Desulfovibrio desulfuricans: one gene and its partner. The protein of the gene in region 1 interacts with the protein of each later gene in a pairwise test. Links are inferred from orthologs where the notes say so. Each region holds a gene or a part of one and is shown on either strand. Other genes may lie near its edges. The genes, in order: ndk and NE637_RS09870.

Region 1 (15,142 bases):
GCGCTGGCGCAGTTTGAAATGGAACAGTACGCCGACGCCGCAGAATCCGCCAAAAAGGCGCAGGCTCTGGGATTTGAAGTGCCGGAAGGCTTCCTCGAAGAGCTTAAGGCCAAGGGCGTCTAAGCCGCACCCCGTATGATGAATGTCCGTCAGGGCCGCTGGAGAAATCCGGCGGCCCTGACTGTTATTGGGGGCTGATGGGGGTAAGGTTCAAAATGAGTAATTCAAAACAAAAAAGCCCACCGGCATATACCGATAGGCTGTAAACGCACAAAAAAATATTGTCTCAGGCGGTGTCGCTGTCCGCAAGCTCACTGCAAAGGGCCGCGCCATTGCTTACGCCTGCCAGCGCAACCTGAAAGGCCTCCACGTGTTCGGCGGGCAAACGCAGTTGCAATCTGGCCTCAGCCTGATAGTCTTCACTTTCAAGGCGGGCTTCGTACGTTGGCAACATGCGGCGCAGGGCATCAAGGTGCGCGTAGGCAACGGTAAGCTGCAAACTGGTTTCCGGCACACGCTGCCTCACGGGCAGATCGGCCAGATTTTCGCGCACACTGTCCTGATAGGCCCGCACAAGGCCGCCTGTGCCAAGCTTGACGCCGCCAAACCAGCGGCTCACCACCACGCACAATTCGCCAATGCCGCTGTGCAGCACAATTTGCAGCATGGGCCTGCCAGCAGTGCCGTGGGGTTCTCCATCGTCTGACGAACCGATCTGCGCCGTATTCCCCGGCGCGCCAGCGGCATATGCCCAGCAGTTGTGCGTTGCATCGGCGTGCTTGCGCCGCACCTGTTCCACAAAGGCCCGCGCTGTTGCCGCATCCGGCGTATGGGCGCACTGGGTCAGAAAGCGGCTGCGGCGGATAACGATTTCTGTGCAGTGCGGGTGTTGCGGCGCAACATCAGGCACGGCATAGCGCGTCATTCGTCGTCACCGCATCTTCTACAGGCGGCGCGCTGGGCGTCGTTCAGAGGTGGGCAGAATTCGCGTATGCAGTCTTTTGCATTGGGGTAGCGCAGGGTCAGCTCTTCCGGCTGGCCCAGGCGCAGGTCTTCCATATCAAAGCCCGGTGAAACCGTGCAGCCCACAAGTGCAAACTCGCTGCCTGGCGCAGGCGTTGCGCCAAACCAGCAGCCGCCGGGAATGGTAAACTGCACGTGTTGCCCCGCCATAATATTCGGGCCAAGGATCACTTCGCGCGGTTGCCCGTGTGTATCAATACAGGCCAGGCGCAAGGGGCCGCCAAGGTGGAAATGCCACAGTTCATCCTGCCTGATGCGGTGCAAACGTGAATATTGACCCTGCTCAAGCAGAAAAAGGATGGCTGTAGATACGGGTCTTGGCCCTATAAAACCACAGGGCATTTCATCCGCCGTAAGAATTTGCGGAGCTTCGTATGTGCGGTGATAGAACCCCCCTTCGGGGTGGGGCCGCATGCCGAAATGGGATATGATTTCTTGGGCGTTCATAGGTTCCTTTTAGCTTGTCATAGCGTTCTGCGCAACGGTATCAAGGGCTAAAGGGCGGGCCTGCAAAAATAATTTTTTGTAAAAAAATGCTTTACAAGGCAGTGAGAATTCTTTAATCAGGAATTGTTCCTGATAAAAACAATAACTTCATCGAGGAGAATACCAATGAGCACCACACAAGAAAATCTGATGGCGGCCTTTGCCGGTGAATCCCAGGCCAACCGCAAGTACCTTGCCTTTGCTGCCGCTGCCGACAAGGAAGGCATGCATCAGGTTGCCAAGCTGTTCCGCGCTGCTGCGGCTGCTGAAACCGTTCACGCTCATACCCACCTCAAGAATGCTGGCAAAATCGGAAACACCATGGCCAACCTCAAGTCGGCCATCGAAGGTGAAACCTACGAATTCACCACCATGTACCCCGACATGATCAAACAGGCCCAGGCCGAAGGCCAGAGCGCCGTTGCCAAGTATTTTGACTTTGCCAATCAGGTGGAAGAAATCCACGCCAAGCTTTACCAAAAGGCTCTGGAAAATCCCGCCGCTCTGCCCGCCACCGATTATTACGTGTGCAAGGTTTGCGGCTATACCCACGAAGGCCCCTGTGACGCGTGTCCTGTGTGCGGCGGCGGCGCGGCAGCTTTCTTCAAGGTTGAAGACTAGCTCGGCCTGTGCGGCGCATGCGGCATATTGCGGATAAAACCTGCATGACCGGGCTTGCCCCAGACAGGCAATAGCTGTTCTGTCTGAAAGCCTGGAACGTCTTGATGCGCTCGATATGCGCCGGAGGAAACTGATATGTTGATGCAGCAGTTTCCCCGGCGCATGTTGCATGGAGAGTGGGGCAATACTTCGGCGCATACGGAAAGATGCGCGTCCGCACCTTGGCGGAATGGCCTGCAAGGCGCAACACGCGCCTTTTTGATTTGCAATTTAGCATGAAAAGGGGCACTATCCGGCTGGTGCGCGGCCCCTCCATTGGCTGGCGTTGCAGCACCCCCTGCGTTGCGGCTTTTTGCTTGTGGCGCTGTGTTCGTTCATTACGTCCGCGTGGAGATCGTTGTTATGCGTCTTCTTGTCCGTCTTAGCCTTCTTGTGCTTCTGCTTGCCGTGGGCGGCGTGGTCGCCCTGCCGGGCGCTCCCCAGTGCGCCGAAAAAAAGGAAACGTCCAAGGAAGCCCCCAGTAAGTTTGATGCGCTCAAGCGCTTCAGCCAGGTTCTTGATCTGGTGGAGCGTTATTACGTGCGTGATGTGACGCAGGGCGACCTTATCAATGGCGCGGTCAAAGGCATGCTTCAGGGCCTTGACCCGCACTCCACCTTTATGAACGCCGAAGAATACAAAGAAATGCAGGAGACCACCTCCGGCGAGTTCTTTGGTATTGGCATAGAAATTTCCATGGAGAACGGTCAGGTTACGGTGGTGACTCCCATTGAGGACACCCCCGCCTATCGGGCCGGGCTCAAATCTGGCGACATTATTCTGTCCATCAACGGGCAGCCCGCGCAGGAACTCTCGTTGCAGGAAGTTGTTTCCCGCATCCGTGGCCCCAAGGGCTCGGAGGTGGAGCTTGCCATCCTGCACAGCGATGCCAAGGCCCCGCAGACTGTCCGCCTTGTGCGCGATGCCATTCCGCTTATCAGCGTGAAGTCCAAGAAGCTCGAGGACGGGTATTACTGGATTCGCCTCACGCGTTTTTCTGAGCGCACCACCGAAGAACTGCGCGACGCTCTTAAGGCGGCAGAAAAGGAAACCAAGAATTCCGGCGGCATCAAGGGGATCGTGCTTGACCTGCGCAATAACCCCGGCGGGCTGCTTGATCAGGCTGTGAGCGTTTCTGACACGTTCCTCGACAAGGGCGTCATCGTTTCCATCAAGGGACGGCGCGACAATACTGACCGCGTGTACGAAGCCAAAAAGCAGGGCGATGATATCCACGCCCCCATGGTTGTGCTGATCAACGCCGGCTCCGCCTCCGCTTCTGAAATCGTGGCTGGCGCCCTGCGCGACCAGAAGCGCGCCCTCACAGTGGGTGAGCGTTCATTCGGCAAGGGATCCGTGCAGAACATTATCCCGCTTTCTGACGGCTCCGGCCTCAAGCTTACGGTTGCCCTGTACTACACGCCCAACGGCAGCTCCATTCAGGCCGAAGGCGTTGTGCCTGATGTGGAAGTGCCGTTTGAAGCCCCCCGCACGGACGACAAGGATAACTCCCGCCTTATGGTGCGCGAGCAGGATCTGAACCGTCACATCGAAAACGGCAAGGACAAAAAATCTTCCAAGGCCAAGAACAGCAAGGAAGATGCCGCCGAGCAGCTCGCGCGCGACAACCAGTTGCGCATGGCCCTGCAAATGGTCAAGAGCCTCCCCAAGATGCGGGAAATCAGGAATTAACCCCGTAACCGCGTAAGGCGGGCGGGCAGGAATAAACAGGGTGTTGCCTTTGCGCGACACAAAGTTATCAGACAGCCTTCTGGCCGGGCCCTTGCGGTTCGCCGGGGGGCTGTCTGCGTCTGCGCAGCTTGCCGTGGGCGGCTTGCTGTGGCTTTTATGTAGCCTTGCCATATCCTGCTGGGTTTATTGGCAACTGGAAGCCCCGACCCGGAAGCCGACGGCTGCCTCGGGCGCGGCTTTGCCCTTTGCGGTTGCCCACAAACCATCAGGCGCACATGACGGCGGGTTGGGCTTTGACAGGGCGCTGGCTCTGGAAAGTGTGGACGCGTTGCTTGCGCGTACACTCCCGCTGGCCTTACCTCAGGCGCAGTGGCAGCAGCTTCCCTTGCAAGAAAATTTGCCTGTCGAAACTTCGCAATTGCCCTCCGGGGCAACCATTCCTCACATTCCCGCTGCTTCCGCAGAGCAGGCGGCATATGCCGCTACATACGCCAGCACGGCAGATCTGCGGCAGGTCATCGTCAGCGGCCCCTGCGCGCCCCTGCGCCTTGGGCTGGCTCTGCTTCAGGGGCTGCGCGATCAAAATCCGGCTCTGGAAAGGGCAGGAGTGCGCACCGAGGTGCGCTGGACGCCGCAAGGAACGCTTGAAGTCCTACTCAATCATCTGGTATACTATGTTGTTAGCTTTCCTGGTCGGGAGGGGCAGCTTTCAGATTTGGCCCAACCTCTGCCGCCAGAGGCCCTGGCTATTGTCATTGATGACATGGGCCAGAGGCTCGAATCCGCAGAAGCTCTTGCCTCGTTGCCGTTTCCAGTGACTCTGGCCATCTGGCCGAGGTCGCCGCATGCGCAGGAAACAGCCGGGATAGCGTTAACCAGTCGGCTTGATTGCCTGTTGCACCAGCCCATGGAGGCCCTGCCTCGGGCCTTGCATGGCAGGCCGGACCCTGGCCCCGGAGCGCTGCTCACCAGTATGAGCGCGCAGGAGGTGCAGACCGTACTTGAGGAAAATCTGCGGATTTTGCCCTCGGTCATTGGCCTCAACAACCACATGGGGTCAGCTTTTACTGGTGATATTTCGCTGTGCAGAACACTGTGCAGCATGCTTGGCGGGCGAGGGCTCGCCGTGCTCGACAGTGTGACGCGCCCAGACCCCCAGCTGGCACTTGCAGCCAGAGAGGCGGGGCTGGTCGGCCTTGCACGCGATGTTTTTCTGGATACGCGCCGCGACACTGCGGCCATTCTGTCTGCGCTGGACGCGGCGGCAGCCCGCGTCCGCGCTCAAGGCATGGCTGTGGCCATTGGCCATCCTTATCCTGAAACCCTGCGCGCTCTGCGCGACTGGCAGGACAAGGACGGCGTGGCGGTGGTGCCCTTGCGGCGCGTACTCTGGAAACTGGCCCAGGACGGAGCCGCCGTTGCGGCGCGTTCTTATCCTGCTAACAACAACATGGAAAAGGAGTAAGCATGCAATCCACTTTCGCCATTATCAAGCCTGACGCAGTTTCGCGCAATCTGACCGGGGAAATTCTGGCTGCCATGGAAGCTTCCGGCCTCAAAATAGTGGCTCTCAAGCGCTTGCGCCTTTCCAAGGCTCAGGCTGCGGGCTTTTATGCCGTCCACAGCGAGCGCCCCTTTTTTGACAGCCTGACCGACTACATGTCTTCCGGCCCGGTGGTTTGCGTTGTATTGCGCGGCGAAGACGCGGTGCCCCGCTGGCGCGCCCTCATGGGGGCCACCAATCCGGCTCAGGCAGAGCCCGGCACCTTGCGTCACAAGTATGGCCAAAGCCTGGAAGCCAATGCTGTTCACGGCTCGGACGCCGCTGAAACCGCGGCTTTTGAAATAGGCTACTTCTTCAGCGGTCTGGAAATAACGGAGTAATATTATGGCGCTCAAAATCGGCTGTGTCGGATGCGGCAACATGGGTGGGGCCATCATGGCCGGGCTTGCCCGCAAGGGCGGCTACGAACTGTGCGGTTTCAACAGAACCGCTTCACGCATGCGCCCGCTTGAAGAGCTTGGCGTGCGCGTGATGGAAAGTCCCCAGGCCGTGGCGCAGGCCGCCGACGTGCTGGTGCTGGGCGTTAAACCCTATCAGGCGGCAGAGGTGCTTGCGCAGATGCGCCCAGAGCTGACAGCCGGGAAAACCCTGGTTTCCGTAGCTGCTGGCGTGAGCCTTCAGCGCCTCACTGCGGCAGTTGAAGGGCGTTGTCCTGTGGTGCGCTGCATGCCCAACACCCCGGCCCTTGTGGGCATGGGCGTGTTCGCCCTCTGCTTTGACGATCCTGACCTGTCCGATACCAGCAAGGCCGACATTCAGGCTTTGTTCGGCGCGTTGGGCGTGTGCGTGGAACTGCCGGAAAGCAAGTTCACGGCGTTCACAGCTCTTATCGGGGCAGGGCCTGCCTACGTGTTTGCCATGATGCAGGGGCTGGTTCAGGCTGGCGTTACCCTCGGTTTTCAGCATAAAGAATCGCGCGAGATGGTTACTGCCCTTTTTGGCGGATGCGCCAAAATGGCCGAGCAGAGCACCTCGCCGATCATGCAGTTGCGTGACGATGTCTGCTCGCCCGGCGGGGTGACTATAGCGGGCGTGAACGTGCTTGACCGCGCAGGCCTTGCAGGCTTGCTGGTGGAATCCGTGCTGGCCGCCAACGCGCGCGGCAAGGAAATGGAAAGCTGAGGCCTGCACCCGCTGCTGTTGGCCCGATGCTTACCATTGCGCCTGACAGGGCATGAAAATAAAAACCGGCTGTTGTTAACAACAGCCGGTTTCTCTATCTGGGAGATACTGATGATGCCGGGGCGGCGTGGGCCGCCCTGTCATGCCCTAGTGATCCAGGCGGATGTCCAGGGTGTGCCCATCCTTTGAAAGCGTGAACTTGGGCTGAATCTTGCCCGTCAGGTCAATGACAATGCGCGTTTTGTCGTCGCCCTTGCCAATGCGCACGTTGGTCACCGCAGGGTTCTTGGGCACGCCGGGCGCCTTGACCTGCCACTTGCCGTCCAGATCAATAACCAGACGTTCAGGGCCGCTGAGTTGCATGTTTTTGTAGACAATGGGCGCAGCACCCACGAGGCGCACTGTTGCGCCCTTATCGCGTGCAAGAACCACAAACTTGGTGATGTTCTTGTGCTGCGGCGCGGCCTTGGCGGCTTTCTCCTTGGCGGGTTCTGCCGCTGGCGCTGTTTTTTCTGTGACCGGGGTCGCAGGTTTGGGCTGCACTACGGGCTTGGCAACGGCTGGCTGAGGTTCGGCCGCGGCTACATTGCTTGTCGGGGCGCTCTTTTCCTCCGGCTTAAGGCTGGGGATGGGCGCACGGGCCGGGGCTTCGCCGCTGGCGTTGAGATCAGGAATGCCACTCTGGGTCTGCGGGGGCAGATGCAGGGAAGGAGATGTGGCGGACTGGTTGCCAGCATCGGCGGGCGGGGCCGCATCCGGGGAGGTGACAGGCGCGATAATGCCTGCGGGGTTTGCTGGTTCAGGCTTGCGCATACGTTCATTGAGCATGATAAGCGCCATGCCCAGAACGCACACTGCCACTAGAAGACCGAGAATTACTTTGTTCATGCCAAAAGGCTCCTGCCAATGACTTGGGTTGGAACAGCGGCTCAGCGCTGGGGCGTGGGCTTGCCTGCGCCGCGCGTCCGTTTGAGTTCGCGGATGTGTTCCAACAGCTTGAAGTAGAGAGGCTCTCCGCTGGACATGCTCAAAGCCGTGCCGATGTGGGTGGCGGCTTCGTCATACAGGCCAAGCGAACAGAGAATGCGCGCCAGGTTGAAGTGGGCGTGATCGTCCTCGGGGGCCAGTTCCACTGCCTTGCGTGAAAAAAGCAGGGCGAGGTCGGGCTGGGAATTCTGGCGCAGACGTACGCCAAAATCACGGAACATATGCTTGTGGGCGGGTATGATGCCGTCCTTGGTCTGCGCCAGTTGCTCAAGGGCAAGCAGTGCTGCCTTGCGCTCGCGCGGGCGTTTGAGGCGCAGCAATGTCTGGCGAAAAGTCTCCCGCAGCTTTGACTCCACAACCTTGGCCTTGCGGGCGGCTTCAAGGTCGTAGGCCCTCTTGGGCGCGGCAGCGGCTGTGGTAGCGGCAGCAGGCGTGGGGCCTTCATCATAGCGAACAGCGGTGACGCCGGTGGCGGTGCGGGAAGGAAAGGGAATAAGCCCCATATCGGGCTGCTCGGGGACCACTTCCACGGAATCTGGCAGCTTGGCCTTTGAAAGCGTCTGGAGCGGCGCGCTCCCTGTTTTGGCCTTGGGTGCGCTCGCTTTGCGGGCAGGCTGTTCTGCCGCAGCATCCGGGTGTTGGGGCGCTGGTGCGGGCGGGGCGGATTCAAAATGGCTGAGATCCGGCGTGATCACAGGCATCGCCAAAATATTGTGCTCTGCCTTGAATGACTGGGAAAAGGTTTTTGCGTTTATGCGCTCCACCTCTGCCACAGGCTGGAACGCGGCGTTGAGTTCCTGCACCGCAAAGGCTCCGTCTGGAAGCTCCCAGACGAAGTAGTGCGTTTTGCTGCGGCTCTCTGTCCAGTCGGCAGAGAATGAGAAGACGCCAGAAAATTTTGAGCGACGCATGAACAAAATGTACATTATTTGCGCCGAATAGCAAGATTCGCTTCTGGCCTTTACGGGGCCGGGTGTTTGGGCTAGCATGACCCCATGCACGAAATGTCCATAGCACAAAGCCTGTTGCAGATGGCTGAGGATGAAATAGCCCGTCAGGGCTGCACTCGTCTGGAAGTTGTGAACGTCACGTACGGCTCGCTTTCAGGTGTTGTGCCCGAGTCGCTGCAATTCTGTTTTGAAGTCATGGTGCAGGGTACCCCGCACGAAGGCGCGCGCCTGGAGCTTACCGAGCTTCCGCTACGGCTGCGCTGCTCCGCCTGCGGTAAAGTTTTTGGCGGGGAGGGGCAGGATGCACTCTGGCTGCCGTGCCCCGATTGCGGCGAGCAGTTCGGGCATGTGGTTGAGCAGGGCAGGGAGCTGTATCTCAACCGTCTGGAAGCCAGCTAACCCCTTTGCCCCTCTGATTCTTCAGGGGGGCTGGTTTGCTCCTTTCACTGCCGTCTTCGCCTTTGTCTTATCTTTCTGGCTCATGACCACGCCGCACCGGCGGCAAGCAAGGAGAATTGAATGCAAATTCCTGTGGTTCGCAATGTATTGGAAGCCAACGAAAAAATGGCCGATAACGTGCGTCGGCTGCTTACAGAAAAGGGAATATTGTCGCTGAATCTCATCAGCTCGCCCGGCGCGGGCAAAACCACCCTGCTGGAACGCACCCTGAGTGATCTGGCCGGAGAATTCCGCATGGCGGTGGTGGAAGGCGACCTACAGACAGATAACGATGCCCGCCGCGTTGCCGCCACAGGCGCGCAGGCCGTGCAGATCAATACAGACGGCGGCTGCCACCTCGACAGCAACATGATCCTTACCTCGCTGGAAAGCCTTGACCTCACCGGCGTGGATATTCTTTTTATTGAAAACGTGGGCAACCTGGTGTGCCCAGTGGAATTTGACTGCGGCGAAGACGCCAAGGTCGCCCTGTTGAGCGTTGCCGAAGGTGACGACAAGCCGGAAAAGTACCCCCTGCTGTTCAACCTTGCCAAGGCAATGGTGCTCAACAAGGTCGACCTGCTGCCCTACGTGGATTTTGACCTTGCGCGCGCCCGCAATTTTGCCACAAAGCTCAATAAGGATCTGGATATCTTTGAGGTTTCCTGCCGCAAAGGCGATGGCCTTGAAGGCTGGTACAACTGGCTGCGGAGCATGCGCGCCGCCAAGAAGGAAGGCAGGCTTTAAACAGCCCCGGCCTGATCGAAAATTCAAGAAGGCATCCCCGGCTTTTGGCTGAGGATGCCTTCTTACGTTCAGGCCGTCCAGCGGACAGGCACTGGAATATTATACCGATAATTTATCTTGATTCTTCGTTTTCCTGATAGGCGGCAACATCCACCACAAGATTTTTTGAAGCCGGGCGCAGGGTGATGGTGAATAGCTGCACGTCGCTGCTCGGGGCATCGGCATCCGCAAGCTTGGGCAGCATTTCTGTAGGCGCGAGCATGATGGTTGCTTCGCCCTTGCTGGCAGACATGAAGTACTCAAGCACCTGCCGCAGCATGTCCTTCTGCTTGTTCAGATCCATGGACGGCATTTGGGTAAAGTTGATATCCAGCCCCGGCAATTCGGCCTGCCAGGGGCTGTATTTTTGCTCGTAAAGGGCGTTCAGCAGTTTGTCCAGGGTTTCCTGGTCCAGCTTGCGGCGCAGTTCCATGTGGTCAAGCACAAGGGGCGTCTTGCTTGAAGGCTTTTCCCCGCGCTGGGCAGGCTCAAGCCGCGCGGCCCAGACCATGCCCGCAAAGCCAAGGCTGGCAAGCACTGCATCGTTATCGTCACGTTGCGGCGTGGCGCTCAGCAGGGTGCAAACGTCCTTCATGGGCATGCCGGGGCGAAAACGGTCAAGCGCGCAGACCGGCCCGGCATCCGGCCCCGGCAGCAGGCTTTGCACTTCGCCCGTCAGGCGTTGCTGCTCGCCCTTGGAAAAAGCGAGTTCCAGCAATGGCTTTTCGCCCATGCGCAGGGTCACGCTTTGCGCCTTGGCCAGCGGCACATCCTTGAAAATCCACAGGGCAAGGCCTGTGTCCACACGCAGGTTGGCGACCGAGCCGGGGTTTTCAATGTCGTCCCGACTAGCGGGGGGCATGTCGAACCGCACAAAATGCATACTGCGGCCGGTCTGAAAGCCCATGCTCAGAATATCCTCGCCTGTGGCGTTAACGATGGTGAGGATTTGCGGTTCAGGGCCGGGTTTTGCTATATGGGCGGCAGAGGCCGCGCCAGCAACGATCGCTCCGGCCAGCACAAGACAGATGGCCGCGTATATGCGAAGAAACCATACATCCTTGATCATGGCGTACTCCATGTTTGCAACTTGTGTCAGCATGATAGCAGAGCGCAGGGCAGGCCCGCAAGCGGCCACGGCAGCTCTGGTTGCAAAAGGCTATATAGATCAATGTTTGCGGTGATCTGTCGTGCGGATTACTGGCGTACTTTACGCCAGCGCCATGCATTGATATGGTTGCCCGCGCCAACGTTCTTTCTGTCCCTCTCTGCGCATGATTATCGCAGCAAACCCCAACATCCGGAGATTCCATGCCTCCTGCTACCCGTCAGCCTTCATCGGACCAGGCAAATGATAAAAAATGCCTGTGCCTGCGCCCTTCATCCTTGCTGGCGGTGGGCTTTCTGGTGGTGGCGGCAGTGGTGCTGGCATACCTTGGCGGGGTTATGAGCGGCAGGGCCTACTGGAAGGCGCACCCGCAACCCATTGCGGTCAGGTCGGGCACGTCTGGGGCAAGCGCCCCTTCATCCGCAACCACGCCGGACGATGATTCGCATGTCGTGGGCGGCGATCAAGGCTCCGGCGCAGATGATGGAGCAAGCGAACCCAAGCAAAAAGTGCTGGCCGCCGAGGAATTGCGTTTTGCCAGAGTGCTGCGCAACGATGCCGCCACGGGCGATGCCCCGCTCAAACCCTTGCCGCCCATGACGCCGGTGCAGCCCAAACCTGCCGGCGTGGCTCAGGCCGGGGTTGCGCCAGCACCGCAAGGGGGCGCACAGGGCGGCGCGGCAGGGCAGCAGGCGGCCCCGGGCGGCATTGCAAGGCCGCAGACATCTGGAATGTACGATTATGTGTTTCAGGTGGGGGCATTCAAGGATGCGGACGCTGTGGACTCTTTGCGTCAGCGTCTGGAGGGCAGGGGAATGCGTACAAAGATGGAGCGCTCGGGCAAACTCTATGTGGTGCTGGTGCTGTTGCGCGGCGATGAGGCCAGGGCCGCAGAGGTGCTGCGTTCCACAGAAGGCATGGGACTGGGCAAGCCCATTCAGCGCAGCCGCAAGCCAGTGCTGCAACAGTAATCTTTTGTCTTTTCCCCCGCCTGTCCGTTGCCGTTTATTGTGCAGCGGGCAGAAAACGGGGTTCAATACTGCCGCGTACGGCATGCCGCAGGGGCAGCATGGCGGGGTTTGATCCTCCGCGCAGCGCGGCCAGCAGGTCTTCTGCGCGGTCAACTTCTCCACTGCACAGCACGGCCATGTATATGCCCGCCTGCGGATCCGCGCCCACAATGCAGGCCGTGTCCACTCCCATTGCGTCTTTTCCTCTGAAAACATACTGGGCATCAGCCCTGCGCACAGGCTCCCGCACTCCGGCGGCGGCGCGCAGCAATCCTGCCACATCCGCCGCATCCGGCGGCCCTGCGGTTTTGCCCACCATGATGCGCACGTGGACGGCTTCTTCCGGCCCGGTGAGCGCAAGCACCCAGGCTCCCGCCAGGGTTGACGGGGCTTCGGCCTGCCAGCCCTGGGGCGCTTCCAGTGAAAACCAGCCGTAGTTCTCGGCCCTTGCGGTCTGCGCTGCTGCCATCAGGGCCAGCCAGATGGCAGCATGCATGACCGCCCAGATTGCAGGGCGCGCTGTGAAATGAAACGTCATATGATCCTTTTGCGCTTCGTGCTTAGTCGTTTAATTCCACCTTGGGGGGCTGCCAGGTTCCTTTGCCCAGCGGCAGCACGGAGAGCCCTTCGGTTTCAGGCCAGTACAGGCGCATTACAAGAAAAATCGGGCCGTCCGGCGCGGGCAGCCAGTTACTCTCGTGCTCTTTGCCAGGGGTATCGCGCTGGATCAGGATGGTAAGCGAGCCATCGGGATTCTTTTTCATGTCCGGCAGCATGGGCGAATTGATCAGGTAGCGGTCAATGGGATTTTTTATGAGCAACTGGGTATTGCCGTCATACATGGTCACAGACCAGAAAGCCTTGGCCGGAGGGTACTGCCCGGCGGGAATGGTCATGCGGTACTTGTGCTTGCTGCCATCCAGCGGGCTGCCGTCTGCCAGGGTTTTGGTCATGGGATATACTGCTTCTTCGGCATCATTGCCGTAAATGCCCGCCTTGGCCCCGGCTGCCCGCAACAGCCAGTCCCCGTTAAAGAACTCCCTGTTGCCGAAGGGAGAACTCATCTTCCAGCCGTTCACGCGAAGCCCCGGCCTTGTGACGGAGGCATCGACCATGCCAGCGCCTTTTTGCAGACCGCGCAGCACTGCTGCCTGTGTATCCTTGGGCAGGGCATCAAATGCAAAGGGTTTGCCTGCAACCACGCCAATACTGGCAAGCTGGGTGCGGATGGAGACTTCTTCCGGCCCGGCTGGCGCAAATTGCAGCGCAAAGGCCAGATAATCAAAAAATTCCGGCTTTACAAAATCCTGCCCGATGTTGGGGAAGGGCGGCATGGGAAGCGCCGGGGGCGGCGTCTGCCCCAAAAAGGCCGAGAGGGGTTTTACGGCGTAGCCTGTCTGGAATTTCAGCACATTTTCAATATCTGCGGGGCTGAACAACTGGGTGCGGAACAGTGCCATGGCAAACTGCGCGTTGGAGCGGAACACGCGCATGCCCGCGGGCGCTGTGCCCTTCCATTCCGGCCCTGCGACAAGATAGCTGCCCCCGCCGTTGCCCGTTGTTCTGCTGCCGATGTAGCCAAAGTTGAAAGTATTGGCGTCTACAAGCTGCACGCTGAAATACCGCCCGTCCGTATCCTTCGGCACGGTAATGACCACCGGTTCGGCCCGCAGATCAAGGCAGGCAAAGGAGTAGGGCGTGTCGCTGTTGGGCGTGATGACCACGGTATCCTTGTAGGTGAACACCCGCGCCCCATTGCGCAGGGCGTTGAAGGGCGCTTTGTACTGCGGGGATTTGGTGTCAACGGAGTATTCATAGGTAACTGCGTAGTGCATCACTATGGGCAGGCCGTAAACAAAACCTTGCGCAGCGATGCTTTCTACCGTAGCGGCATCGGGAAATTCTTTCGGCTGTTGCGCGGCGGGGCTGACCGGGGCGTACAGGATCAAGGTGAGTGCAAGCATCGCTGTAACCCTCATAACCCTGGCGATGCTGAAAACAGGCGAATGGTTTGTCATGATGTCCCCGGTATAGTTAAAGGTCTGAGCGCTGCATTGCAGTTCCGCTCTTTTTGCTTGCACCACAAACCCGCTGAAATCAACTATTCTATTGCATGTGCTGCGCAGCATGGACAAGGCCCCCTCCACTGGCTATTCTGGGTGACAGCGGGGCGCATGGCCCCGGCATAAAACTGTCTGGCGCGGCAACCGCTTGCGGCGATTGCGAGCAGGGAGGAATATGGCTGTCCCCCGTAAGGTTTTGGGCCTTGGCGCGGCTTTGGTTGTGCTGCTGGCTGTTTTTCTGTTGTGGCACTGGCTGCGGCACGATGGCGATCAGCTTGTGCTGTACGGCAATGTGGACATACGGCAGGTTGACCTGAGCTTTCGCGTTAACGGGCGCATTGCAAGTGTGCTTGTTGACGAAGGCGATGCCGTTGCCCCCGGTCAGGCTCTGGCCCGGATTGACGATGATCTGCTGACTCAGCAGCGCGATCAGGCCGCCGCAGAACTTGAAAGGCAGCAGGCCTCCCTGTTGCGTCTTGAGCGCGGCTACCGCGTGGAAGAAATTGCTCAGGCCCGCGCTGCGGTGAGCGGCTCTGCCGCCCTGGCTGAAAACGCGCAGATCAACCTGAACCGCGTGGCGGCCATGCGCGTTTCCAACGCCATTTCGCAAAAAGACCTGGACAACGCCCGCGCCCAGTACAGCGAGGCCAGCGCCAAGCTGCGTTCCAATCAGGACCAGCTGGACATGCTGCTTTCCGGCTACCGGGAAGAGGAAGTGCTGGCGCAAAAAGCGGCTGTGGCCGCTGCCGCCGCAGCCCTCAATCATGCGGAAATCCAGTTGCGCGATGCCGTGCTTGCCGCTCCGCAAAAGGGCATTGTACTCACCCGCGCCCGCGAGGCCGGGGCCATAGTGCAGGCCGGGCAGACCGTGTACACCCTCACCCTTACCGACCCCCTGTGGCTGCGGGCCTATGTGGACGAACCCAATCTGGGGCGCGTCAAACCCGGCATGCCTGTGAAGATTCTGGTGGACGCGGCGCCTGGCAAAAGCTTTTCCGGCACGGTGGGCTTTATTTCGCCCACGGCGGAATTTACCCCCAAGACCGTTGAAACGCGCGAGGTGCGCACGGCTCTGGTCTATCGGCTGCGCGTGCAGGCGCAGGATCCGGAAAACGTCATGCGGCAGGGCATGCCCGTGACCATCATTTTGCAGGATACGCCCGCGCCATGAGCGGCCGCGCCCCCGATGCTCAGGCCGTCTGTCTGGAGGGGCTGGTCATGCGCTTCGGCAAGGGGCGCGAGGCCGTCACCGC
Region 2 (15,119 bases), on another replicon or contig:
ACATCGCGATAAATGCAGATCATACCTATAACATTTTTAAAAATATCTAAAATCTCGCTTTCGTACATATCAATGTGCTTTTCGAGACCGTCTACGACTGAGCGCATGACCACATGCCTGCCGTTGCGGGAAAACCCCAGGCGTTCCACTGCGCGCTGACGCAGAACATCGCGCGACTCACCAGCAATGTAGTCGGTGGAGCCAATGCCAAAGAGTTTTTTGAACCGATCGTTGAAATTGACGATATGCTTGTTTGAGTCAAGAATCATGACCGGATACGGAATGCTTTGCAGTACAAGATCAAGCTCTGCCGTCATGTTTGCAAGGTCTGTCACATCATGGGCAATGCCCACGGTTCCCATGATACTGCCATCTGCATTGAAGAGCGGTGCCTTGCGAGTTTTGAACTGGCGCATTCCCTGTGGGGCCTTGATCACCTCGTCAAACTCGCCCGGCTCGCCCGAATTCATAACAATCTGGTCTGTTTCAAGACAGACAAATTCGCCCTGAGCGTATTCTTCCGGCTCAAGATCCCAGATAAAATAGTGGCCGCGTCCCTCAACAAGCTGACGGCTTTTGCCCACAAGGCGGCAAAAAGCCTTGTTCACCTTGACGTGTGAGCCCTTGGCGTCCTTGACCCATACAAGGTCGCTAGTCAGGTTTATGATTGTTTCAAAGTGCTGGGTGGTGAGTTCGTGCTCTCTGCGCTGCCGTACGGCATCCAGCAGCCGCGCCACGTAGAAGTCATACCGACTGGCACTGGCTGATACAGGCCAGAGATGATCAAGCAGGGACAATAGTTCTACTGTCGGCTCCCTTGCCCCGTCATCCACAAGAATAAACTGCGCACCGCTTTTTGCGGCTTTGCGCATGGCAGGCAACTGTGCAAGAGCTGTCCCATCAAGCAGCACGATGTCGGCCTCAGCGAGGTTGGGCAAGGCCGTCGCGTCCTGCCCGCATTTGGATTCGCAGGCGGCTGTTATGACGTGAGTAAAGCCGGGATGCGCGCTGGCACGACGCAACGAGGACTCAAGCAATGCATCAGTACAGTGCAGAAAAATGTGCAACATGTGGTGATACATGACTGACCTCGCAAATATTTCATCTATGAAGGCTTTAGTTTACACCATTTATGTGCAAAACACAATGGGGAAACAAAAAGTCTGTGGCTTCGACATTGACTATGTATTTCTTATGTGACTAGTAGCTCCTTGATGGAAGCGCCGATCAGATAGATAGAGGGATAAATGCTTTTACGTTGCGATGCCCCTGGCTAGTGAACGGGCGGCCTGGAAAAGGCTATTGAGCCCTCCGAGCTTGGCGTTCGGCAATATGGACTCTCATCTGCGCAGGATGCGCAGCAGATGCTCTTTCAACATATCCAGCGCCTTTCTCATCGGTTTGAATAGGTCTGTTAAGGCTGCTTATTGTCGAATCCTTTCCGTATGTGCATTAAGCTTGTTTAGCAGAGGGGTATCGCTGTATGGCGATACCCCTCTGGGGGCTATTGCAGCGTGTATGTTTTCAGTTTGCTTCGCAGATAGGCGATAAACGATTCACGTGTATAGCCAACCTTGGAACCAACCCGTATCTTTCCACATGGACCGATATGAAGGGCGTCGTTGTTGCTGAGCGTTTTGGCAGAGATAAGCCCGCCAGTGGCACGTGATGCTTCAGCCCGCGAGACCATAGGGGGCAGCTCGCGTTCAAGAGCTTTGAAAAAGTCTTCCGTAACGAAGCCTTGGGTAAATACTGAATCGATGTGTGGGGATTTTTGTTGCATGGGTACCTCTTGCGATGTGCTGTGGGCCGATAATGGTAGCGGAAGGAATGCATAGTATTAGTACGGCAGCGCTGAAAATATAGCCCTTTGCCGCTATGTAACGAGTTGGCTCAAGCATCGCGGTCACTGTCCCGGTAAAGCTCCCAATCGCGTTTAAGCATCTCTTCAATCGCACTTTCGTCGTCAGTGCTTTTTGAAACTGGAGCAGACGAAGGTACATTGGAGATGTCGTGCTGACGGTGGTGATCATTACGAAACCGGTCGTCGATGAAATGTTCTGCTGTTTCTGTTTCTTGCGGAGGGGAAGCTACACCGACGTTGTTTTGCTGCAAGTTGCGCGAGCCCAGGCCTTTCAACGAAGAGGACGAAACCCGGCTACCTTTAGGAAGAGATTCTTTGCCTGAACACTTCGCAATATAACTGCCCATGCGAACGGCCTCATCCCGCTGGCTTTCGAAGTCAGGGGAATTGCGGTCTATGAACAAGCCAGCACCCTTGTTGCTTTCGCAATAGTGGACGAGGCCCTGATTGTTCTTACCGTCGTCAGTTTTAAGGTGCCTACTGACTTGGTTGTTTAACTCATGGAAAATGCCGTAGCCATTCTTGATGGCATTACCATTGCACGAAATTTGAAGGTGATAGTGAGGGTGCTCAGACATACACGTTTGTTCCTGGGTCCAGATAGATTGAATATCGGGAACATTCTTTCCATGCTTGTGCCGATTATTGATGTTTCTCTTCGTGTTTTCAATGATTCTTGTAATATCTCTGCTAGTCAAATAGGTGTCTGAGCCTTGAGGGCTATGGACGTCAATTCTGATTGCAAGCACCTTAGAATGTTTAGCTGCCATGCGTTCTGCCATATCAATCAATTGGTCGATTGTTGTCTTGTAGAAGCCATCTTTAGTCTTTTCTGATTCAAAAAGGGAATAACCTCTGTACTTTGTATCTTTGATTATCTTGCTGCGCATGTTGATTTATCTCCGTGAGTTTAGTGTATTCATGTGTATTACAGTCGTTGTATTATTTTACATGTCATTGCCTTGTGCCTATGCTATTGAACAGTATTGGTCTATTATCTATATTCTTTCTTACTACCAATAACCGGGGTCTATTTTTGCGCATAACCGTAGTTATCAAAGATGATTTCGCATGAAATGCGCTGAATTTACTTGCGTGCAAAATTGCGACAAAGTTGTGACTGCGACAAAGTGTGCAATTGCAACCATGCTATGGAGCATAGCTTCCTGGCCTTTGTTGTAGGTGGTATCGTTTTGTGCAGATCACTGAGGGAAATTTTTCGAGAACAAAACGAGGGGCACATCTGACTGACCACTAATATAGGGCTACCTCTCCAATTTCTCCACTCACTATCCGCTATGCCTTTTCTGTCAGTAATGGTTTTTCAGGCAAATCTGACTAGCTTATCAAGTTGATATTTATCGACATATTGAAAAGGCGCAGTTTGTGGACACGCATCGTACTCAAAAAAGGCGCGCAAAAGGCATGGACATGGCAAAGTAAATGACATGGACATGGACAGCATTGGAAACGCAACTGGGCCTGAACCGGCACAACAGAACAAAAGTGCCTCCCATATGGAAGGCACTTTCGTTGTATATGCGGCTATGACACCAACGACTTCTCAAAACTACTGCCGCCATAACATGGTCATGATTTGAAGTAATAGGTGCTTTTGCCTTCTCCCTTTTGGGAAACACGGTTGATTTCCAACAGAGATTTCAGCACATTGAGAGTTTTTTTTGTCGTGAACCCAGTGATCTTTTCAAGATCGCTCCGGCTGTAGGATTGGCCTTTATTCATGGTATCAAGCAACTTCTGGGCATCAGGTGGCAACGGTGTAGAATCAACGGGGAAATTTTTTGGTGTACCTTCAACGATAGGAGAATCTGAACTCTTTCTGGTAGGTGTGGGCATCTCCCCTTCAACAAATTCCCAGATTCCGCCAACAGGCAGTTTGTACACCATCTTCCGGCGTTCAAGCTCCGGGGCAATTTTGCATTTTTCAATGGTCATTCGTACCACAGGACCATCGCCTTCAAGGGCCTCGGTCAGATCCTGACTTAACGGTTCATCATTGCCTTCATCGTCTTTACTTATTTCCTTTTCAAGCTGATCACGGCCTTCAAGGTGAATGACATTCTGGCACAGGCTGGCAAGATCTACAGGCCCCTTGAAATCTTTGCCTGTTTTACCGGCATGGTGCAGCACAATGACGCCAATACCAAGCTTTTCTATCCTGTGGATAAAATCAAAGAACGGGGTGGAATTACTTTTTGAAGCTGTCGGGGCGAGGGAAAGCAGATTGTCGATGACTATGCATTTGACCCCAGATTTTTGCAGCTTGCCTATGAGGATTTTCTGCGTTTCTCCGTCAAGAATATTAAGCCCACCCTTGGCAGAAATCACAAAGAGGTTTTTGTTCAGAAGAGGAAGAAATTCTTCACGCCCCTGCAGAAGCTGATTTACCCTAGGCTTAAAGTCAGAGCCGACCTCGCCATCAAGATAGCACAGCGTACAAGGAGCAGAGGCTGTAAAATAGAGGTAGGGTGTTCCCGTGGTCAAAGATGTTGCCAGTTCAATACCCAGCCAGCTTTTTCCCGCATTTGAAGCCCCCCAAATCAAGGTGGTATACTGCGGAGTAAACATTTGCCTCACGGCCACAGGGACGTCATCCTCTCTAGGAACGACATCGGGCAGCATCTCGAACGTGACAATTTCAAAATCCGTCTGGCAGGATTGTTCTCCTTCTATGCATATAGGGGCTTTTTCAAGGAGCAGCACGTTCTTTTTCCATGATGCCATATCTTCAATCGGAATGGCCTCGCGCCTGATGCGGGCAACCAGTTGTGAAGGCAATTCCAGCGTGTCAAGGTTAGTCGTCTTGGCAAGCACGTTATCCTGCATTTCCGGCTTATATGAGGAAATATCCGGAACACCCCCTTGCACTATGGGCCATGGATAAACATTCACGTCAGTAGCACCATTCTCAAGGCAGCGTTTGATCAGCAGGTCAACCCCATCCCAGCCTTTTTGCCCAGGAGTGGATACGATGGTTACGGAATGCCCAGCCACATCACTGAGCAGAAGGCCTTTTGGGGTTTCTTCTCCACCGGCAAAGCCCGACACAATCACACCAGTTCGTTCAAAAACATGTCCCTCACGCGCTGCATCCCGAAAAGAAATAGCCACTTTGATGTCCACGCAGATGAGCACGGAGGCTTTGGGGTGGCGAACAATCATATCACGTGACAGCAGATGCGCAACGGAGGCTTTCATGCCAATCTTTAGTGAATCTTTGCCCTGCTCGCCAGTAACGCGGACTGCGAGAGCAAATATGTCATTTTTACCATCAGAGTAATGGCACACCGCCTGCATTATGGAGTCGTCTAGATCCCGCTGAATGTCCATATGTAGACGTTTGAAGTTGATGGCACCCACAACGATGCCCTTCGGGGTTGCATCCTCAACTTGAGCTTCCTTCGAGTACTGAGCCCTCTGCTGGGTGGCTTCAGGAAATGCGCTATAACAAAATTCCGGCTTCAGACACATCAGTTTTCCCAGAACCAAGGCTGAAATTACAGGGCCACGATTCAGCTTTTTCACGACCCACGGCAAGAAATCTTCCAAGCGTGAATGAGACTGCCAAAACTTGGCATCAGCATCATTGCCGCCAACGGCACGGATGATTCTGATTTTCGTCCAGCCGTTCAGGGAAGTAAACTCGTAGCCGACCAGCGATACATAGAAGGCAGCCTGCTGGCTGTCCATCATGCATGCAGGAATGCCGGAGCGATCCAATTGCTGTACGATCTCAGCCACCTTTTTCGGGGTTATCTCGAAAGGATGGTCTTTTTTGTTTGCAGAAACAGTGTGCAGGGTATGGGAAGGCGGCAGCTTCCATCGCCTAGCATAGTCAAGCACGTCAAAAGGAGGTTTTTGTGAATGGTCGTGTGAAGGCACAACCGTTGCCGTGGTATCAATAGTTTTTCCGGCAACCGAGGCAGGAATATTGTCATGACAAACGAGCTGGCGAACTCTGGTGACTGGTTGGCCTGTTTCAGTCGCCTCCTTGACCATCTCTCTATAATCAAAAGCCATTGTTTCCTCCAGTGCCAGGAGAAACAGGTGTCACCCTGCTTCTCCTGGCATTCATCATCTAGGATTTTTTGGGGTAAAGGCGGGTGGTCAACACAGGCTTCCAGTCCAGCCGACATTCGATATGGTCGATTTTAGCCATATCTTCAGGGGGAAGCTGCAATATGCTGTGTACTTCTTCTTTAAACTCGGAAAGCGCATCACGCATCTCGGAGTTCATCATTTTCGTATCATAGCTTTGATCACTAGCAATGTTCTTGCTAAGCGGTGCGGTAGGTTTCATATTTGACATCTGAGTTTTCCAAAATAGCACTCCCAATTTTACTGGGGTGGTTATGGGGTGGCGTTTCCGCAAAAAGTGAGTGGCAAGTCTGTCAAGAGCCGAAGTCTTATTGATAACCACGGGAACGACGCGACATTGGCTCGCCGTCCTTTCCAAGGTTGTCTATTCAATTGGCAGAGAGTTTGGGCTTAATTCTTTTGACTTCTAGCCTGTGTTATTTAATTTACTCTCATTCCGACCCTTGCCGATGGGAGGGAGAGCCGCTACGTTCTAAGCATCGGGGGCGATCTGACGCGATTGCATGTAGTTGACGACTTCTGCCTCGGAATAGCGGACAAGACGAGCGCCAATTTTTACATATGGAAAACCTGTTCCTTTGAACCGTTGCTTCTGAAGAGTCGATCTGCTTATGCCAGTGAGGGCTTCAACCTGTTTTTCAGTAAGCCACTGATTTGGCCTTAATTGGACATTTGCCACAGACATTTTCATCACCTCCTTTCAATGTTGCTTGCATAGTAGCATCCGGTGCTTGTTAAAGCACTGTCATTTTACTTTCATTTGAAGAGGTGTCTAAATAATTTATTGTGTTATTGCGGCGTGTTGTGCGAAATATCGCTTGCAGTGAACTTACCATCAGCTTGGAGCTAGTGAGATGGGGCTTTCAAAACGTCTATCGGGGAGGCAGGTTTGCGAAAAATTAAGCATTCCGCTGCTGAAGCTGGCAGAACTTTGCCACGCCGGGAGGTTGGCAGCCTACCGCTTTGAAAATTGGCATCAGATTTTGGCTTCGAGCCAGTGCAACACAAAATTTAAGTATTTTGGAAATACAATCTTTACTATAACGCCACACAAGACCACTGGCATCATTGCAATCAGTAAAAAGGCAACTGAAGATTTTAGTGTATATGTTGATAAAAAACTTACTTATTCCGGTAAGCAGGAAAACAGTACGCGCCATAAAAATAAATTTATGGAAGCAATTCTTAAGGCTTCAATAGAAAATACAACTCAACGGCTGCAAAATATCAGGGAAATGCAGATTAAGTTTTGTGATAGTGAGTATGTAATTTATTACAACAACCTGACGGTTAATCCTCTCTCTCGTCCTGCTGGCATCGGTAGTGAGGTTGTCAGGCTATATGGAAATGGGCAGGTATTTTTTGAGGTGAAGGAAGAGGAGGGTGAGATCTATCTTGAATATCTTGAATTGAATGGGCACGGTAATGGATGCATAAAGAATTGTGCAACAACGTTGTGTATAGAAAAAGAGCAAGACAGCTTTGGAAACAATAAGTTTGTGTTGTCTCGATATGACAGTAATGTAATACAAGTTGAAAAAATTGATCCATTTATAAATAGAACATGTAAACAAGTTGTTGATGAATACAAACTAAAGAGAAAAGATTCCTATTTGCGTGACTGCGAATACCATCGTGTTTATTTACACCAATGCGCTATTGATTATTTTAACAAGGAAGACTTGTCGTATTCAAAGCCACTAAGTCATGAGATGGACTTTTTTATTTTTGATTTTGATGAATACAAAAAGCGTTTCCATTTTTTTGAAGATGAAGAAGAAGTTCGGAAAGAATTTTTCAGTTACCTAGAGAGGCTGATGTTTGATGAAAATGAGATTTGTACCGTCCTCGAATATGACGTAGCGAAAAAATCCATCTCTGATGACCCCAAACAGTACATGCTAGATCGTTGTAAAGAATTGAAGGAAATTTATAAGGACAATGAAGAGAATCTAAAGATAGTGAAAGCGTATATGTTGGCGGTTGAAGGCCTTACATGGGCAGAGATAGATCCAGAAGTGTGGGACCATAGTAAAGACAAAGGTAATAGCGAAACTTTTGTAAGCCGAAATCTAATGGGCTTTAAGAAGATAGCTGGGGATAATAAAATTCCTTTTATTGCAGCCAAAGTATGGAAAGGTAAGGGGAATAACAAGTGCATAGATAAGGAGTCAATTGTAAAAGACATGCTCGAACAGCTAGCAACGTTTTATGCAGGAGAATAACGTTCGTCTTGATATGCAGGAAGATTTTTTAGGGGGAGGGACAATCCCTCCACCTCCAGCACGCTTGTAGTGCTCGAATAGCGGTAGAATTGTTTAGAAATCTGTTGGAAATGCTGCCCCCGGAAAGGGCTTGCCCTGTCTTTGGTGTCGACCCCTTTTTCAGTGGTGGTAGCCCGGTGGTAGCCCAACGAAAAAAGCCCTCACAGTGATTAGCTGTAAGGGCTTGATTTCTTTTGGCTCCCCGAGACGGACTTGAACCGCCAACCTAGTGATTAACAGTCACCCGCTCTGCCAATTGAGCTATCGGGGATCGTTCAGGCAAGGAAGTGTTTACGGAAAATCAGGGGCAAGGTCAAGCGAAAATTGCAAAATTTTTTTGCTCAACCCTTGATGCACCGCAAAAGTTTTTTCTGGTAGCGCTCCGCCTCGCTGTAAACGCAGCCGCAGTAGGGCTGGCGGTAGAGCTCCATGGCCTTTGAGCGGTCGATGCCTTCCTGCCAGTCCGCGCGAAAGTCGCGATAGGCAAAGCCCGGCGCGCCCTCCTGAGCCGCCAGTTGCTCACCTGCGGCCTTGATGACCTCGTGGGGCTGATAGCGCGAGTAGAGCAGGCTGCTGCTCACCCAGGCAAAGCCCTGCTGCCGCGCAAAGGCAAACGCTGCCTGCATGCGGCTTTCGCAGCAATAGGCGCAACGGGCGGGCGGCGTGTCGCGCCCCGCCACAGCGCGCAGCCAGTTGGTGATGTCCCAGGTTTCATCGGCGTAAATGATTGGCACGCCCAGACGTTCGGCGCATTGTCCGGCGGCCTCGCGGCGGCGCAGATATTCTGCCAGCGGCTGAATGTTGGGATTCATGAACCATGCGGTTACGGCAAAGCCTTCGTCCAGCAGGCGCGTGATGGGCATGACGGCGCACGGGCCGCAGCAGACATGCAGTAGCAGGCTGTTGGCGGGCAAGGGATTTGCGGGTGCAGCATCAATGGAGCCTGCCAGAGCAGAGCCTGCGGGTGCGGAGTCAGCGGGGGAGTGCTGTGCAGAAAAAGCAGCCGGGGTTTGCTCCCCGGCTGCCATGCCGTATTCTAAGGACGAACCATTATTTCCAGACATTTACCATAATCCTGCTCAATCTCGCGCAGGGTGTCGCGCTTGTGGTTCAGCAGATAGAGGGCCAGTTCCGGGCTTGCCGGGTATACGCATTTTTCCTTGGGTTCAGCGCTGACCATGCGGCGCAGTTCGCGCAGGGCCTGCAATGCCTGCCATTCAATATTGCGGCGCATGCCTGTGCCGCCGCAGGCGGGGCAAGGCTCCAGCGAGATAGCCAAAGCCGAGGAGCCAGTGCGCTGGCGCACCAGTTCCAGCAGGCCAAAGGAACTCATGCGGGCAACATCGTGCCGGGCACGGTCGTTCTTCATGGCTGTGCGCAGGGTTTTTTCCACTTCAAGCACATGTTTTTTGTCGCGCATTTCAATGAAGTCGATAACCACCTGGCCGCCGATGTCGCGCAGCTTGAGGTGGCGTGCAATGGCTTCCGCAGCTTCCATATTGGTTTTGTGAGCCATGGCCTCAAAGTTGCCCTTGCCGGAAATTTTGCCCGAGTTGATATCGATGGCCATGAGGGCTTCTGTCTGGTCAAACACCAAGCGTCCGCCAGAGGGCAGCAGCACCTCGCGCGAATAAATCTGCTCCAGCTGGCGGCGCAGATTAAAGCGCTCCCACATGGGCGTGCGCATGTCTGTGTGCACCCGCACAAGATCCTTGCGGCGAGGGAACAGCAGGTTCACCGTGTCGCGCACGCTCTGCGCCACTTCGTCATTATCAACCCAGATTTCGCACACGTCCTCGGTCAGATAGTCGCGCACGGCACGCTCTGAAAGGCCCGGCTCCTGATAGATAAGGGTCGGGGCGGAAACCTCGGTGGCCTTTTTGCGGATATCGCGCCAGACACGCTTGAGATACTGCAAATCATTCTTGAGCGTCGTCTTGGTGGTTCCGGCGCTGACAGTGCGCACAATGACGCCAAGCCCCTGACCGGGGTCAATGCCGTTCATCATTTCACGCAGGCGCGAACGCTCGTCGTCGTCATCCACCTTGCGGGAAACGCCGATCTGATCCTGCCCCGGCGTAAGCACAAGGAAGCGCCCGGCAAGGGAAAGCCATGTGGTCAAAAACGCGCCCTTGCTGCCGGTGGGTTCTTTGACCACCTGCACCAGCACTTCCTGACCGGCTTTCAGCACCTTCTGGATGGGCGGAAACTTCTTGCCCTTGGAGGGTTCGTGGTGGGCCAGCCAGTATTCGGGATGCACCTCGTCAATCTGGAGGAATCCGTTCTTGCCCGCGCCGTAGCTGACAAAGGCGGCCTGAAGGTTGGTGTCGATGTTGTGGATGACACCCTTGTAAATATTGCCCTTGATTTTGCGCTGGTGCAGCATGTCCAGATAGTATTCCAGCAACTGGCCGTCTTCAGCCAGGGCTACTTCTACCTGTTCGCCGGGCAGCACGCTGATGAACATGCGCCGCTTGCCCTTGGGGGCTTCGGCAGGAGCCTTGCCAGCATTGGCGGGCTTGTTGCCCTCAGCGGATTTGCTGTTTTCGGCAGGCTTGCCGTTTTCAGGCTTGTTCTGCTGTTGTTGCTGCTGCTGAGGCTTGGCCTGTTTGGCGGGCTTGCTTTGCCTGGGGGCGTTCTGGGGGCGCGTATTCTGCGCACGGCTGGCCTGTTCTGGTGCATCATCGACCAGATCAAGAGCGTCATCATCGTCGAGGGGGGCCATGCTGGCCTGGTCCTCGGCGGTTTGCGCGCCATCCTGCCCGTTCAGCTCTTTTTTGCGGTTGCGGCCACGCCCGCCACGACGTCCACGCCTGTTCTTGCGGCGCGGGCCATCCCCGGCAGCGGCCTCGCCAGATGCCTGGGCAGAACCGCTTTCAGCGGCCTGTTCTGCACCCTGTTCCGCCTGGACGGCAGGTGTATCGGCGGCCTTGTCCGTGGGCTGGCTTGCGGCCCGGCTTGTGTTTTGGCTCGCGTTTTGGTCAGCAGCCTGTCTGGGGCTTTGCCCACGTTCCGATGCGGGGGCGTTCTGGCGCGGCGTTGCGTCTGCGGGCTTGTCTGAAATTTGTTCCGACGCCAGATTTGCGCTCGGCTCAGCCGCTTTTACATGGGCTTGTGCCACAGGGGCCGGGCTCGTGAGAGCCGCAGAAACCGCGGGTTTGTCTGCTGCGAGGCTCGCGGCCTTGGGGGCTGTGTCTGCAGGCGTTGCGTCAATGGTCTGCGCAGTTGCCTGAGCCGTGCTTTTTGCCGCTGCTTTTGCGGGCCGACCTTTGGGAGCCTTTGAGGCAGGCTTTTGGGGAGCGGCAGATTTTTGCTGTGTGGCTTCCTGCCTGGAACCCTCAGACGCTTCGGAAGCTTTGGCCGTGGCAGTGGATTCCGGCGCGTTGGCTTCTGCGGCCTTGCCCTTGCGGGGCGTTGCGGCTTTGCCAGCAGTCTTGCCCGCAGCCTTGGCAGGGGTTTTGGCAGAAGATTTGCTTGCCGTTTTGCCAGCAGCCTTGCCAGCAGTTTTTGGGGCCTCAGCAGCAGGGGTCGCAGCTGACTTGGGCGCTACGGCATCTGCCGTGCTGCCAGAAATTTCTTTGGAGGCGTCGGCCGATTTTTTGGCCCTGGCGGTAGTCGTCTTTGCTGTTTTGCCCGCGCTGCGGCCTGCGGCCTTGGCAGTGGCGGCGGCTTTTGCTGCCGTGGTCTTGGATGAAGCTGATTCGGCCTGGGCGGCCTTGGAATCGGAAGCGCCTTTAGAATCAGAAGAATCCTTGGCGGGCGTTGACTCGGAGGATTTGGACGCAGCCTTGCCGGAAGCTGTTTTGCCAGAGGCTGGTTTGGCTTTGATGCGTGTTGTGGTTGAACGTTTGGGTTTGGAAACTTCCTGCGACGATGCATCCGTGGCTGGCTGTGAAGCGGCCACGGGGGTGTCTTGGTCTATGGTCATGAAAATCCTTTTGCTGCGGGGCGCTGAGCCTCCGCGAAAATTTCAGCCAGCATGCCATGCACTTACGGGAATGTGCCGTATTTGCTCCGCCGCAGCGCCAACAAGGCGCGCGAAGGCGGCAGCATGCTAATCCGCTTTTTGGAGAGTACGTTTTTTTTGAAAATATGCAAGCGGGCAGGGGCGGGGCGGGAAAATGCGGGAGGCAAGGCTGCATCATGTCATTATAACATGCTGCGGAGGCAGAAGAAAAATTGTTGAGGCGGGCGCGGAGCTGGGGCAAGGGCCGCATCCGCCGAAGTGCATCCTTGCAATGCGTTCCGGCAGATGCGGCAGGCGAAAATCAGTCTTCAAGCATCTTGAGTTCGGCGGAGAGCTGGCCCGAATTGGAGCGCAGCAGCACGTAGCCGCCCTGCGCCAGCATGCCGGGGTTGACCACAAGGGTGCGTCCCACGCGGTCCATGGCGCGCGATTCGTGGATATGCCCGCACAGGCATATGTCCGGCTGGGCTTCTTCCAGAAATTCGCGCACGGCAGTGGAGCCTACATGAATGCCGCCGGGGATCATGTCGCAGGCGGTATCCTTGGGCGGATTGTGCGAAACAAGCACGCTGTGCGGATAGTGGCGGGCTTTTTGCCAGCAGGTTTCAAGCCACGCGGAGAATGCGGATTCCGGAAATTCGCTCGGCGTGCCAAAAGGCGTAAATGTGGAGGCCCCAACTCCAAAAATGGCGATTTCGGGCGTAAGCTCACGGGTGACGGCGTGGAGGTTCCAGCCTTTTTCGCTCAGCCACTGGTCGACTTCAGGCCTGTCCATGTTGCCGATCTGGGCCAGCACGGGGATGTCGTGGACGCACAGGGCGTTCATGACCAGCTCTGCCTGCTTGACGCCGCCGGTGATGGTCAGGTCGCCGGTAACGATAATGCCGTCAGCCTGCGAGAGTTCCGGTATCTGGGCAAAACGTTCAGGCTCGTCGTGGATGTCGCCCACGGCGATCCAGAGAAAATCCTGAGAGTCGGCGCTTGGCATGGTATTGCTTCCTTTGTTACAGTGGCGCAGGTGTTGAGAATGCCACACATTGCACCACAAGGAAAGAGCCGCTTGCCCTCCAATGCCACGCCCCCCGCGCCTGTGCCGCCCAGCCAGTCAGTGAATCAGCCGGATGCTCCGCCAACGAGTTTGGCGGGCAATCTTTCTGGCGAGTTGTCCGATGCTACGGCTCAGGCCAGAAACGATGTGCGTAAAGTTATGCGCCGTCTGCGGGCGGAGCAGTCGCCCCAGTTGGCCGAAATCCGCAGCGAGGCGGCGCAGAGCAGGCTGATGGAATCCGCCCTGTGGAAGAATGCCCGCTCCGTGGCCCTCTATGTGGGCGTCAGGGGCGAGCTTGGCACGCAGGCCCTGCTGCGCGCAGCGTGGCAGGCCGGTGTGCTTGTGTGGCTGCCGCGTGTGCGGCGCAGCGAACCGGGATTTATGGATTTTGTGGCCTGCAGCGGCCCGGATCAGTTGCGGCCCGGCCCTCTCGGCCTGCTTGAACCGCACGATTCCCTGCCCGGTTTCGGGCCGGAAGCAGCGGGCGGCAGCGGCGCGGGGGAAGCACACCCACTTGCCCCCGATCTTGCGCTCCTGCCCGGCGTGGCCTTTGATCTCGCTGGCGGGCGGTTGGGCTATGGCGGCGGCTATTACGACCGCTTTCTGGAAAAAGGATTCACCTGCCCCCGCGTGGGCCTGTGTTTTGAATTTCAGCTTGTGGAATCCCTGCCCCTGGCCCCCTGGGACCAGCGGGTCAACTACATATGTACTGAAGAGCGTATGCTGTGTCTGTAAGCTATATTCCCTTTGTTTTCCCCGGTGTTCCGCAGGTGCGTTGCGCCTTTCAGACCCGCGCCGGAGGCGTGAGCCTTGGCGAGTTTGGCGGCGGCAACATTGCTTTTACCGTGCAGGATAACCCCGAACACGTCATTGCCAACCGCCGCAGCCTGCTGGAAGGCCTGCGCCCGCAAGGCATGACCGCCTGGGCCGAACTGATGCAGGTGCACGGCGACGGTTTTGTTTTTGAGCCGGAGGCCGTGGCCTGCGAAACGCCCGTCACGGCGGAAGGCGACGGCATGGCCACAGCGCGTCCCGGCCTTGGTCTGCTTATTAAAACGGCAGACTGCCAGCCCATCCTTATTGCCCACAAAAGCGGCGCGTATATCGCCGCCATGCATGCGGGCTGGCGGGGCAACCGCTGCGATTTCCCCATCACGGGCGTAGCCCGCTTCTGCGAGCGTTATGGTCTTGAACCGCGCGATCTGCTGGCAGTGCGCGGCCCCAGCCTCGGGCCGGGCAAGGCGGAATTTGTCAATTTTGACAAGGAGTGGGGCGACCCCTACCTGCCCTGGTTTGACGCCAGCAGCAAAACCATGGATTTGTGGGGCCTCACGCGGCACCAGCTTGAGCGCGCGGGTCTTTTGCCGCGCAATATCTACGGGCTGGACATCTGCACCGCCAGCAACAACGAGCAGTTTTTTTCCTACCGCTGCGCCAGACGCTCGGGCCGTCAGGCCAGCCTTGTGTGGATAGCAGCCTGAGCCATTGACAGGCCGCAGGGCCGCGCCTAGAGTGTTGGCGGCATTGGTAGCCGGGTAGACCGGCTTGAAAAGGGAATCCCGTGAAAAACGGGAGCGGACCCGCCGCCGTAAGGTTCTTAACCTTGCTCCATATTGCGCCACTGGAAACGGGAAGGCCGGAGCAGGGGAACCAAGCCGGAAGACCTGCCATGCCCCAAGGTGCGCAGTCATGGAATGACGGCACCACGGTGCGGCATTGGCCGCCCCACGGCAACGGGTTTTTGCCGGCAGGACAGAGGAAATACGGGCCTCTTCCACCACGAGTGGAAGAGGCTTTTTTTATGCTCGCGCGGCGCAGGCCGCCACTGGGCAAGGGTCTGACCCCTGAGGTCAGCCA

Evidence for each region.
Region 2: the proteins of ndk (region 1) and NE637_RS09870 interact in binary tests that used the Escherichia coli proteins (3 or more experiments, as listed by UniProt). The link is inferred for Desulfovibrio desulfuricans from one-to-one orthologs.

Annotation. Positions count from the first base shown.
Region 1 is NZ_JANFYZ010000006.1:104,480-119,621, forward strand. The notes cover bases 4,074-7,036. They hold ndk (nucleoside-diphosphate kinase), read left to right. Parts: upstream 4,074-5,328; coding sequence 5,329-5,745; downstream 5,746-7,036. Other genes in these bases: NE637_RS09205 (divergent polysaccharide deacetylase family protein), read left to right, coding at 4,074-5,326; proC (pyrroline-5-carboxylate reductase), read left to right, coding at 5,750-6,547; NE637_RS09220 (AMIN domain-containing protein), read right to left, coding at 6,695-7,036. Outside these bases: NE637_RS09180 (tetratricopeptide repeat protein), read left to right, coding at 1-123; NE637_RS09185 (YigZ family protein), read right to left, coding at 287-925; NE637_RS09190 (cupin domain-containing protein), read right to left, coding at 922-1,470; NE637_RS09195 (rubrerythrin family protein), read left to right, coding at 1,636-2,130; NE637_RS09200 (S41 family peptidase), read left to right, coding at 2,533-3,861; more of NE637_RS09205, read left to right, coding at 3,911-4,073; more of NE637_RS09220, read right to left, coding at 7,037-7,435; NE637_RS09225 (tetratricopeptide repeat protein), read right to left, coding at 7,477-8,460; NE637_RS09230 (hydrogenase maturation nickel metallochaperone HypA/HybF), read left to right, coding at 8,530-8,883; hydrogenase nickel incorporation protein HypB, read left to right, coding at 9,004-9,669; NE637_RS09240 (peptidoglycan glycosyltransferase), read right to left, coding at 9,782-10,777; NE637_RS09245 (SPOR domain-containing protein), read left to right, coding at 11,020-11,787; NE637_RS09250 (hypothetical protein), read right to left, coding at 11,822-12,364; NE637_RS09255 (DUF1254 domain-containing protein), read right to left, coding at 12,387-13,844; secretion protein HlyD, read left to right, coding at 14,065-15,060; NE637_RS09265 (ATP-binding cassette domain-containing protein), read left to right, coding at 15,057-15,142. UniProt on the Escherichia coli protein: Major role in the synthesis of nucleoside triphosphates other than ATP. The ATP gamma phosphate is transferred to the NDP beta phosphate via a ping-pong mechanism, using a phosphorylated active-site intermediate.
Region 2 is NZ_JANFYZ010000007.1:3,841-18,959, reverse strand. What follows is about bases 12,180-15,119. They hold NE637_RS09870 (5-formyltetrahydrofolate cyclo-ligase), read left to right. Parts: upstream 12,180-13,241; coding sequence 13,242-13,997; downstream 13,998-15,119. Other genes in these bases: NE637_RS09865 (purine nucleoside phosphorylase YfiH/LACC1 family protein), read left to right, coding at 13,988-14,743; NE637_RS09875 (metallophosphoesterase), read right to left, coding at 12,516-13,202. In the rest of the region: NE637_RS09925 (sensor domain-containing protein), read right to left, coding at 1-1,082; NE637_RS09920 (hypothetical protein), read right to left, coding at 1,505-1,783; NE637_RS09915 (YagK/YfjJ domain-containing protein), read right to left, coding at 1,894-2,754; NE637_RS09910 (AAA family ATPase), read right to left, coding at 3,455-5,905; NE637_RS09905 (hypothetical protein), read right to left, coding at 5,964-6,194; NE637_RS09900 (helix-turn-helix transcriptional regulator), read right to left, coding at 6,456-6,668; NE637_RS09895 (hypothetical protein), read left to right, coding at 6,838-8,208; NE637_RS09885 (epoxyqueuosine reductase QueH), read right to left, coding at 8,589-9,311; NE637_RS09880 (Rne/Rng family ribonuclease), read right to left, coding at 9,284-12,175. UniProt on the Escherichia coli protein: Involved in the removal of 5-formyltetrahydrofolate.